4 regions of the Nocardioides dongxiaopingii genome follow, and region 2 is predicted to be linked to each of the others. Evidence: predicted binding sites of a transcription regulator. Region 2 holds the regulator's gene; each other region holds the start of a gene.
What was found. Region 2 encodes LexA, which represses DNA repair genes until DNA is damaged. Its sites were predicted from a motif close to TCGAACANNTGTTCGA; they were not measured.
Positions count from the first base shown of each region.

Region 1 (2,197 bases), 550 kb from region 2:
GCCGACGACCGCGCGATCGTGGCGGCCACCCTGGCGCCGCCGCCGGCGTCGGTCGGCGCCACGACCTGGTCGGCGCGCAGCCTCGCGGCGCACCTCGGCGTCGGGCACAGCACCGTCGCGCGGGCGTGGGAGGCCCAGGGCGTCCGGCCCAACGGCGCCGACACCTTCCGCGTCGCGACCACGCCCGAGCTCGTCGTCCAGCTGGTCGAGGTGGTCGGGCTGGTCCTGGCCCGCGACGTCCGCCTGGTCGCGCTCCTCGTGCGCGACGCCACCGCCACCGGGGCGACCCGCCACGCCCGGACCCGCTCGCCGCGCACCGGCCTGGCCCCCCTCTACCTGTACGCCGCCACCCGCGCCGCGCTGGCCGACCCCGCCGCGCACGCGCGCCGCGGCCGGCTCGACCTCGGTCGCTGGCTCGACGGCCTGGAGGGCAGCGGCACCGACGGCGCGCGGCTGTGCCTGGTCGCCGACACCGGCGACGTCCTCGCCCGCCCCGCGCTCGCGGCCTGGCTCTCGGCCCGGCCACACGTCCGCACCCACCACGCCGGCAGCACCCGCCGGTGGCTCCGCCTCACCACGGCCTTCCTGACCCTCGCCGAGTCCCGGACCACCGGTCCGGGCTGCGCACCCGAGATGGCCGGGCTCCTGCGCGGCCTGACCTCGGGCGACCTCGTCCTGCCCGCCCCCCTGGTGTGGTCCGGACCCGGGGCCCGGGTGCCGGTCCCGGCCCCACCCCGCCGCTAGCCGACCCGGTCGAGCCGGAGGCTCCCCGAGGGCTGCCGGACCGGCCCGCCCGCCGTCCACAGATGTTCGAACACCGTAGCGATTGTCTGCTGGCCGGACTAGAATGGGGCCATGCCCGCAGCCACCGCCCGGACCGCCGACCCGGCGCTGGCGGCGGTGCGCACCCACCAGGCTGCGGCCCGCCGGGCCGAGATCGCGACCCTGGTCGCGGTCCTCGACTGGGCCACCGAGCACACCACCGACGCCGACCCCGCGGCGATGACCTTCGGCGAACGTGCCCTCACCCTCGGCGGCCCCGGCTGCCCGGCGATCGAGGAGTTCGCCGCCTACGACCTCGCCGCCGCCCTCGGCTCCTCCACCGAGTCCGGGCTGAAGTACCTCGCCCGCGCCCTCGAGCTGCACCACCGACTCCCCCGACTCTGGGCCGCAGTCCTCGCCGGACGGCTGCCGGTGTGGAAGGCCGCCAAGATCGCCGACGCCACCATGCGACTCCCCCTCGACGGCGCCACCCACGTCGACGCCCGGCTCGCCCAGGCCGTCTCCACCATCACCTACGCCCAGCTCGACCGCCTCGTCGACGAAGCCATCGCCCGCCACGCCCCCGACCAGGCCACCGCAGGCAGGGACCAGCGGCACGTGCGGGTCGACCTCGACCACGCCACCATCGACGGTCACGTCCGCCTCGACGCCCTCCTGACGGTCCCCGACGCCCTCGACCTCGAACACGCCCTCCAGACCAGCGCCCAAGCCCTCGCCGACGCCGGCTGCGACCAGTTCCTCGACGTCCGCCGCTCGATCGCCCTCGGCGACCTCGCCCGCGGCGACCAACCCCTCGACCTGGCGGGACGCACGCTCGTCGTGCACCTGCACCAGGACTCACCCGACGTCGGGCGCTGCGAGACCACCCGCACCCCGGTCACCGTGGAGACCATCGAGACCTGGTGCGCCACCGCCGCGAAGGTCGTCATCAAGCCCGTCATCGACCTCGAGCAGCACGTCCACGTCGAGGCCTACGAAGCCCCCGACCGCTTGCGCGAACACGTCGAGCTGCGCGACCTCACCTGCGTCTTCCCCCACTGCCGACGCCCCGCCACCCGCTGCGACCTCGACCACGTCGTCCCGTACTCAGCCGGCGGCACCACCAGCAGCGACAACCTCGCACCCCTCTGCCGACGACACCACCGCGCCAAGACCCACAGCCACTGGACCTACCGGATGACCGACCCCGGCACCTACCACTGGACCGCACCCTCCGGCCTCACCTACCGACGAGACCACCACGGCACCACCCCACTCGACCCACCACCAGCCGAGCCGGCCGAGCCCTGACCACCCCGCCCCGCACCCCGCCCACGGCGGGGCCCACCGGCGCGCGGTCAGGTCGTGAGGAGTCGGGACAGAGGACCGTCAGCCCATCGACGTGCGGACGGCGCCGGGCATCGTGATGCTGATG
Region 1 covers NZ_CP040695.2:3,877,342-3,879,538, forward strand. Annotated here, with positions in the region: gene FE634_RS18305 (helix-turn-helix domain-containing protein) at 1-744, shown strand, start outside; gene FE634_RS21730 (HNH endonuclease signature motif containing protein) at 856-2,073, shown strand; gene FE634_RS18315 (DUF4280 domain-containing protein) at 2,152-2,197, opposite strand, start outside.
Region 1: FE634_RS21730 (HNH endonuclease signature motif containing protein) is a predicted target of LexA. The motif match lies at 799-814, and genes of this name have one in related genera.

Region 2 (2,197 bases):
GGTGCCGGGCGAGCGGAGCTGGCTGCTGCGCAGGTACTGCAGGTTGTCGTCGACGCCGTCGTAGAGCTCGTCCTCGACCCAGGCCGCCGTGGCCTCGAGGAGCCACGAGTCCTCGTAGCGGTCGTAGGCGTACTGGATGGCGTGGAAGTACTCGTGAGCGGCGGTGACCTGGAGGTTCTCGGTCGGGGTGTTCGTCGGGAACTCCGAGGCGCTGTAGTCGTTGTCGAGCACGCAGTAGGCCCAACGGTCCCAGCGCTGGGTGCTCTTGCTCGGGTCGTCGGAGGTGCAGTACCCGTACAGGCCGTTGACCCCGATGTTGCCGAGGTAGACGTCGGGCAGGCTGTTGCCGCCGAGCCCGCCGTCGCTCTTGACCGCGCGGTAGCCGGAGGTCAGGTAGGCCTGCTGGACGCTGGTGAGCGTGTCGACCGCCGTGGCGACGTACTCCGGGGTCGAGGCGTGCTGGCCGCTGGTGACGTAGTGGACGCACAGGGTCGCGGTGCAGACCGGGGTCTCCTCCTCGACGCTGCCGTAGTTGAGGTAGCCGTCGCCGCCGGAGCTCGTCGGGCGCTTCATCAGCGCATCGGCGGCCGCCCGCTCGGCGTCGGGGAGGTCGGCGCGGGTGTTGGCCAGGTCGCGCAGCACCATGGTGGCGTCGCGGCCGGCGGCGCCGTCCTCGCGGATGCTCTCGGCGCGGCGGAGCGCGTGGGAGGCCTGCCGGACCGACGGGTCGGTCGCCGTGGCCTGCTTGGAGTCGGTGTCACCCGAGGGGACCCGGGCCACCGACGGACCCGCCAGGGCCGCGAGCATGCCGATCAGCAGGGCGCCGACGGCGCCCAGCACGACCAGCGCGCGGACGCTGGCCTGGGTTCGGGGACGAGTGCGCAAGCGCATGGAGGCTCCGTTCGTGAGTGGGGCCACAACCTAACCCGGCGCACCGACAGTTGCCGAGCCGCCGGGACAGGGACGACGAGACCGCCACCGGCGTCGTGCCGGTGGCGGTCTCGGGGTCGTGCGAAGCCTGCGGACGGGCCGGGGGTCAGACCTTGCGGAGCACCGCGGTGACGATGCCGAGGATCGAGGCGTGGGTGCCGTCGATCGGGTCGAACGCCGGGTTGTGCGGCAGCAGCCATACCTGGCCGTCCTTGCGCTGGAACGTCTTGACCGTCGCCTCGCCGTCGATCATCGCCGCGACGATGTCGCCGTTCTCCGCGGTCTGGGCCTGGCGGACCACGACGTAGTCGCCGCTGCAGATGGCCGCCTCGATCATCGACTCCCCGGACACCTCGAGCATGAACAGCTCTCCGTCGCCGACCAGCTGGCGGGGGAGCGGGAAGACGTCGTCGTAGGTCTGCTCGGCCAGGATCGGACCGCCGGCCGCGATCCGGCCCAGGAGCGGGACGTTGGTGGGCGGCGGGGCGGTGTCGCCGATGCCGGTCTCGTCGATCGAGGAGTCGTCGCTGCTGCCCAGCGAGCGCCGCGCGGCCATCACCTCGGGCAGGAACACCTCGAGGGCGCGGGGACGGTTCGGGTCGCGCTTGATGAAGCCCTTCTGCTCCAGCGTGCGCAGCTGGTGGGCCACGCTCGAGGTGCTGGTGAGCCCGACGGACTCGCCGATCTCGCGCATGCTCGGCGGGTAGCCGCGCAGCTCGATGCTGTCCTTGATGGTGGCCAGGACGCGCTGCTGACGCGGGGTCAGGCCGGTCGCGTCGGCGGGACCGTCCGGGAGCTCGGTGATCTTCGGGGTGCCAGTACGTGTCCGGGGCATGGCTGCAGCGTGCCACCGATCGCCACCGTGTTCAAACAGGTGTTCGAACGGCGTGTCGCGCCCGATCCGGGCGGCCAGGTCAGCTGGGTCGTGGGAACACGCGTTCGACTCGGGGGTTGCATCGTTCGAACACCTGATCTAGTCTCGCTCATGTGTTCGATCGAATGTCTGATCGAGAGCGGTGCACCAGCAGGACTGTCGGTGCCTCCCGTTAGACATCGAATCGTCAGCAACATCCTCGGCTCCACCAGCACGGCCACTTCCCCAGGAGGCACCCATGAGCACCACGACGATCGCACCCACCGCCCTGTCGGCTCCTCGCGTGCCCGACTACCGGCTGACCCGCCGCGGACGTCTCGTGGTGCTGGTGCTGGCGCTGCTGGTCCTGGCCGCCGTCGGCGTCGCCTTCGCCGGCAACTCCATGGCCACCGC
Region 2 covers NZ_CP040695.2:3,322,464-3,324,660, reverse strand. Annotated here, with positions in the region: gene FE634_RS15540 (MXAN_6640 family putative metalloprotease) at 1-891, opposite strand, end outside; gene lexA (transcriptional repressor LexA) at 1,037-1,765, opposite strand; gene FE634_RS15530 (LysM peptidoglycan-binding domain-containing protein) at 2,043-2,197, shown strand, end outside.

Region 3 (2,197 bases), 510 kb from region 2:
AGGTCGCAGCGGCTGGCGGGTCGGCGGCAGTGTGGAAAGACGCAGGTGAGGTCGCGCAGCTCGACCTGTTCGCGGAGCCGGTCGGGTGCTTCGTAGGCCTCGACGTGGACGTGCTGCTCGAGGTCGATGACGGGCTTGATGGTGACCTTCGCGGCGGCACCGCACCAGGTGCGGATGGTCTCCACGGTGACCGGACTCCGGGTGGTCGCGCAGCGCCCAAGGTCCGGACTGTCGTGGTGGACGTGCACGACGAGGTCACGGGTGGGTCGCGTGACGAGGTCGAGGGGCTGCTCGCCGCGGGCGAGGTCGCCGAGGGCGATCGAGCGGCGGACGTCGAGGGGCTCCTCGCACCCGGCGTCGGTGAGCCTCGAAGTTCCCGTCTGGAGGGCGTCCTCAAGATTCATCGCGTCGGGAACCGACAGGAGGGCGTCGAGACGGACGTGACCCTGGAGGGTGGCGTGGGTGAGGTCGAGCCAGGCGTGCCGTTCGTCGGCGGGCGGAGCGACGTCCTGGGGTGCGTGGCGGGCGAGGGCCTCGGTGACGAGGCGGTCGAGCTGGGTGAAGGTGATCGAGGAGACGGCCTGGGCGAGTCGGGCGTCGACGTACGCCGCGCCGTCGACGGGCAGGCGCATCGTCGACTCGACGATCCGACCGGCCTTCCAGACGGGGAGCCGGCCGTCGAGGACCGCTGCCCAGAGCCGGGGAAGCCGGTAGCGGAGTTCGAGGGCCCGGCCGAGGTAGCCCAGCCCGGCGTCGGTGCTCATGCCCATCGCGGCGGCGAGGTCGTAGGCGGCGAACTCCTCGATGACCGGGCAGCCGACGCCACCCAGCGGGAGCGGGCGTTCGCCGAAGGTGACGGTGTGGGGGTCGTCGTCGGTGGTGTGCTCGAGGGCCCAGTCGAGGACCGCGACCAGGGTCGCGACCTCGGCCCGGCGGGTCGCGGCCTGGTGGGTGCGCACCGCCGCCAGCGCCGGGTCGGCGGTCCGGGTGGCGGTGGCTGAGGGCATGGCTCCATTCTAGTCTGATCGGCAGACATTCGCCAGTGTGTTCGATTCAGTTGTGGACGGCCTCCTCGACTCCGCGTAGCTGGCTCAACCCCCACGTGGCCGAGGGCGACGAGCTCCGCGTCGTCGCGGTCGGCTCTCATCCCGGCCTCAGCGCGGGCACCTAGGGTGGGGGCCGTGACAGCCGAACCAGCGCCGGACTTCGCCTTCGTGCCGGACCTGCGCCGCTTCCTGCTCGAGCACAAGTTCGGGATGGACGAGGTGGTCACCAAGCTCTCGATCCTGCGCGACGAGTTCGCGCACCTGCACGACGAGAACCCCATCGAGCACGTCCGGTCGCGGCTCAAGAGCCCGGAGAGCCTGCGCGAGAAGATGGTGCGCAAGGGCATCGCCGTCGACGGGTCGGCCTCGTGGGAGGAGATCCGGGCGACGGTGTGCGACGTCGCCGGTGTGAGGGTGGTCTGCTCGTTCGTCTCGGACGTCGTGCGCGTCTTCGAGCTCCTCGCCCGGCAGGTCGACATCGAGGTGGTCGAGGTCCGCGACTACATCTCGCGGCCCAAGGCCAACGGCTACCGCAGCCTGCACGCGATCGTGCGGGTGCCGGTCTTCCTGTCCGAGGGCCCGGTGCCGGTGCCGGTGGAGGTGCAGTTCCGCACCATCGCGATGGACTTCTGGGCCAGCCTGGAGCACAAGATCTACTACAAGTACGACAGCGAGGTGCCCGCCGACCTGCTCGCCGGGCTGCGCGAGGCGGCCGACAACGCCGCCGGGCTCGACACCACCATGGAGCGGCTGCGCCAGGAGATCCGCGGCCTCGAGGACCTGCCGACCGACGTCGTCGCTGGCCTGCGCCGGGGCTCGGGACCGGACGCGTCGTTCGTGGAGTCGCTGCGCCGCCTCGACGGCTGACCCGGAGGGGTGGGGGCCGAGCCCCTACGGTCGTCGTCGTGGACACCCCGGCCGCCGCGTTCGCCCTCGCCTCGGTGCTGCACGCCGGTTTCCAGGTCACTGTGACCACGCTGGTCTACCCGGCGCTGGCGTCGCGAGGTGCCGAGGACTGGCAGGTGGCGCACGACCGGCACAGCCGGGCGATCGTGCCCCTCGTGGCCGTCGTGTACGTCGCGCTGCTGGCCACCGGTGCGTTCCTGCTGGCGTCCGGGCCGGACGCCGTCGCCTGGCTCGGGCTGGGCGGC
Region 3 covers NZ_CP040695.2:3,832,105-3,834,301, reverse strand. Annotated here, with positions in the region: gene FE634_RS21725 (HNH endonuclease signature motif containing protein) at 1-1,007, opposite strand, end outside; gene FE634_RS18100 (GTP pyrophosphokinase) at 1,182-1,913, shown strand; gene FE634_RS18095 (hypothetical protein) at 1,952-2,197, shown strand, end outside.
Region 3: FE634_RS21725 (HNH endonuclease signature motif containing protein) is a predicted target of LexA. The motif match lies at 1,037-1,052, and genes of this name have one in related genera.

Region 4 (2,197 bases), 650 kb from region 2:
CCACCGCCCGCCGCGTACCGTGGGTTGGCGTGAGGCACACCGAGTTCTGGGCGCGCATGTCCGACGCCCTCGGAGACGTCTACCACCGCACGTGGGCCGACCAGGTGGTGCTCGCCGACCTCGACCGGCGCACCGCCCAGGAGGCGCTCGACGCCGGCGTCCCGCCGAAGCAGGTGTGGGCCGCGGTCTGGCGCGCCCTCGAGCTGCCGGCGACGAAGCGGTGACGGGCCCCCTGGCCGAGGTCGCCGTGATCGGCGGCTCCGGCTTCTACTCCTTCCTCGACGACCCGGTCGAGCACGTCGTCACCACCCCCTACGGCGACCCGTCGGCGCCGGTCTCGGTCGGTGAGGTGGCCGGGCGCCGGGTCGCGTTCCTGCCGCGGCACGGACCCCACCACGAGCACCCGCCGCACGCCATCCCGTACCGCGCGAACCTCTGGGCGCTGCGCTCGCTCGGCGTGCGCCAGGTCCTCGCCCCGTGCGCGGTCGGCGGGCTCGGCACCGACGTCGCGCCCGGTGACGTCGTCGTCCCCGACCAGCTCGTCGACCGGACCTTCCGCCGGGTCGGCTCCTACGTCGAGCGCGGCGCGGTGCACCTGCCCTTCGCCGACCCCTACTGCGCGGGTGTCTCCCAGGCCCTCGCGACGGCGGCCCCGGACGTGCGGGCCGGCGCCACGATGGTCGTCGTGGAGGGCCCGCGCTTCTCCACGCGCGCCGAGTCGCGGCACTACGCCGACCAGGGCTGGAGCCTGATCAACATGACCGGGGCGCCCGAGGCGGCCCTGGCCCGCGAGATGCGCCTCTGCTACGCCTCGATCGCGCTGGTCACCGACATGGACGCCGGCGCCGAGAGCGGCGCGGGGGTCGGCCAGGAGGAGGTCTTCGCCCGGTTCCGGGAGAACCTCTCGCGGCTGACCGGCCTGCTCTCGACCGCGATCGCGCAGCTGCCCGACCCGACCGGCTGCGCGTGCTCGAGCTGGGCCGACGACGTCGCGCTCACCTACGACGTCCCCGGCTGAGCCGGCCCGGCCGGGCCCAGGACGACCGGCACGTCCCGTCGCGACACGCTGGCGCGCGTGCCGAACACCTGTTCGAACCTGCGCTAGGTTTTCTCCACAGGCACGACGCGGAGCGAGGTTCTCCACAGGCACGACGGCGCTGACCAGGCGTTGTCGGTGGCTCCCTCTAGCGTCGTCGATGTGCCTGGAACCCGACGACTGACAAGGAAGTAACACCATGGCTGGTGGAGACCGCGACAAGGCCCTCGACACTGCTCTGCTCAACATCGAGAAGCAGTTCGGCAAGGGCTCGGTGATGCGCCTCGGCGACGAGACGCGCGCCCCCCTCGAGATCATCCCGACCGGATCCATCGCGCTCGACGTCGCGCTCGGCCTCGGTGGCCTCCCGCGCGGTCGCGTCGTGGAGATCTACGGCCCGGAGTCCTCGGGAAAGACGACGGTGGCGCTGCACGCCGTCGCCAACGCCCAGGCCGCCGGCGGCATCGTGGCCTTCATCGACGCCGAGCACGCGCTCGACCCCGACTACGCGAAGAACCTCGGCGTCGACACCGACGCCCTGCTGGTCTCCCAGCCCGACTCCGGTGAGCAGGCGCTCGAGATCGCCGACATGCTGATCCGCTCCGGCGCCCTCGACCTCATCGTCATCGACTCCGTCGCCGCGCTCGTGCCCCGCGCCGAGATCGAGGGCGAGATGGGCGACAGCCACGTCGGCCTGCAGGCCCGCCTGATGAGCCAGGCGCTGCGCAAGATGACCGGTGCGCTCAACAACTCCGGCACCACCGCCATCTTCATCAACCAGCTGCGCGAGAAGATCGGCGTGATGTTCGGCTCGCCGGAGACCACCACCGGTGGTCGCGCGCTGAAGTTCTACTCCTCGGTCCGCCTCGACGTGCGCCGCATCGAGACCCTCAAGGACGGCACCGACATGGTCGGCAACCGCACCCGGGTCAAGGTCGTGAAGAACAAGGTCGCCCCGCCGTTCAAGCAGGCCGAGTTCGACATCATGTACGGCAAGGGCATCAGCCGCGAGGGCGGCCTGATCGACGTCGGCGTCGAGGCGGGCATCATCCGCAAGGCCGGCGCCTGGTACACCTACGACGGCGACCAGCTCGGCCAGGGCAAGGAGAACGCCCGCACCTTCCTCAAGGACAACCCCGACCTCGCCAACGAGCTCGAGAA
Region 4 covers NZ_CP040695.2:2,670,775-2,672,971, reverse strand. Annotated here, with positions in the region: gene FE634_RS12480 (DUF3046 domain-containing protein) at 30-224, shown strand; gene FE634_RS12475 (S-methyl-5'-thioadenosine phosphorylase) at 221-1,018, shown strand; gene recA (recombinase RecA) at 1,236-2,197, shown strand, end outside.
Region 4: recA (recombinase RecA) is a predicted target of LexA. The motif match lies at 1,079-1,094, and genes of this name have one in related genera.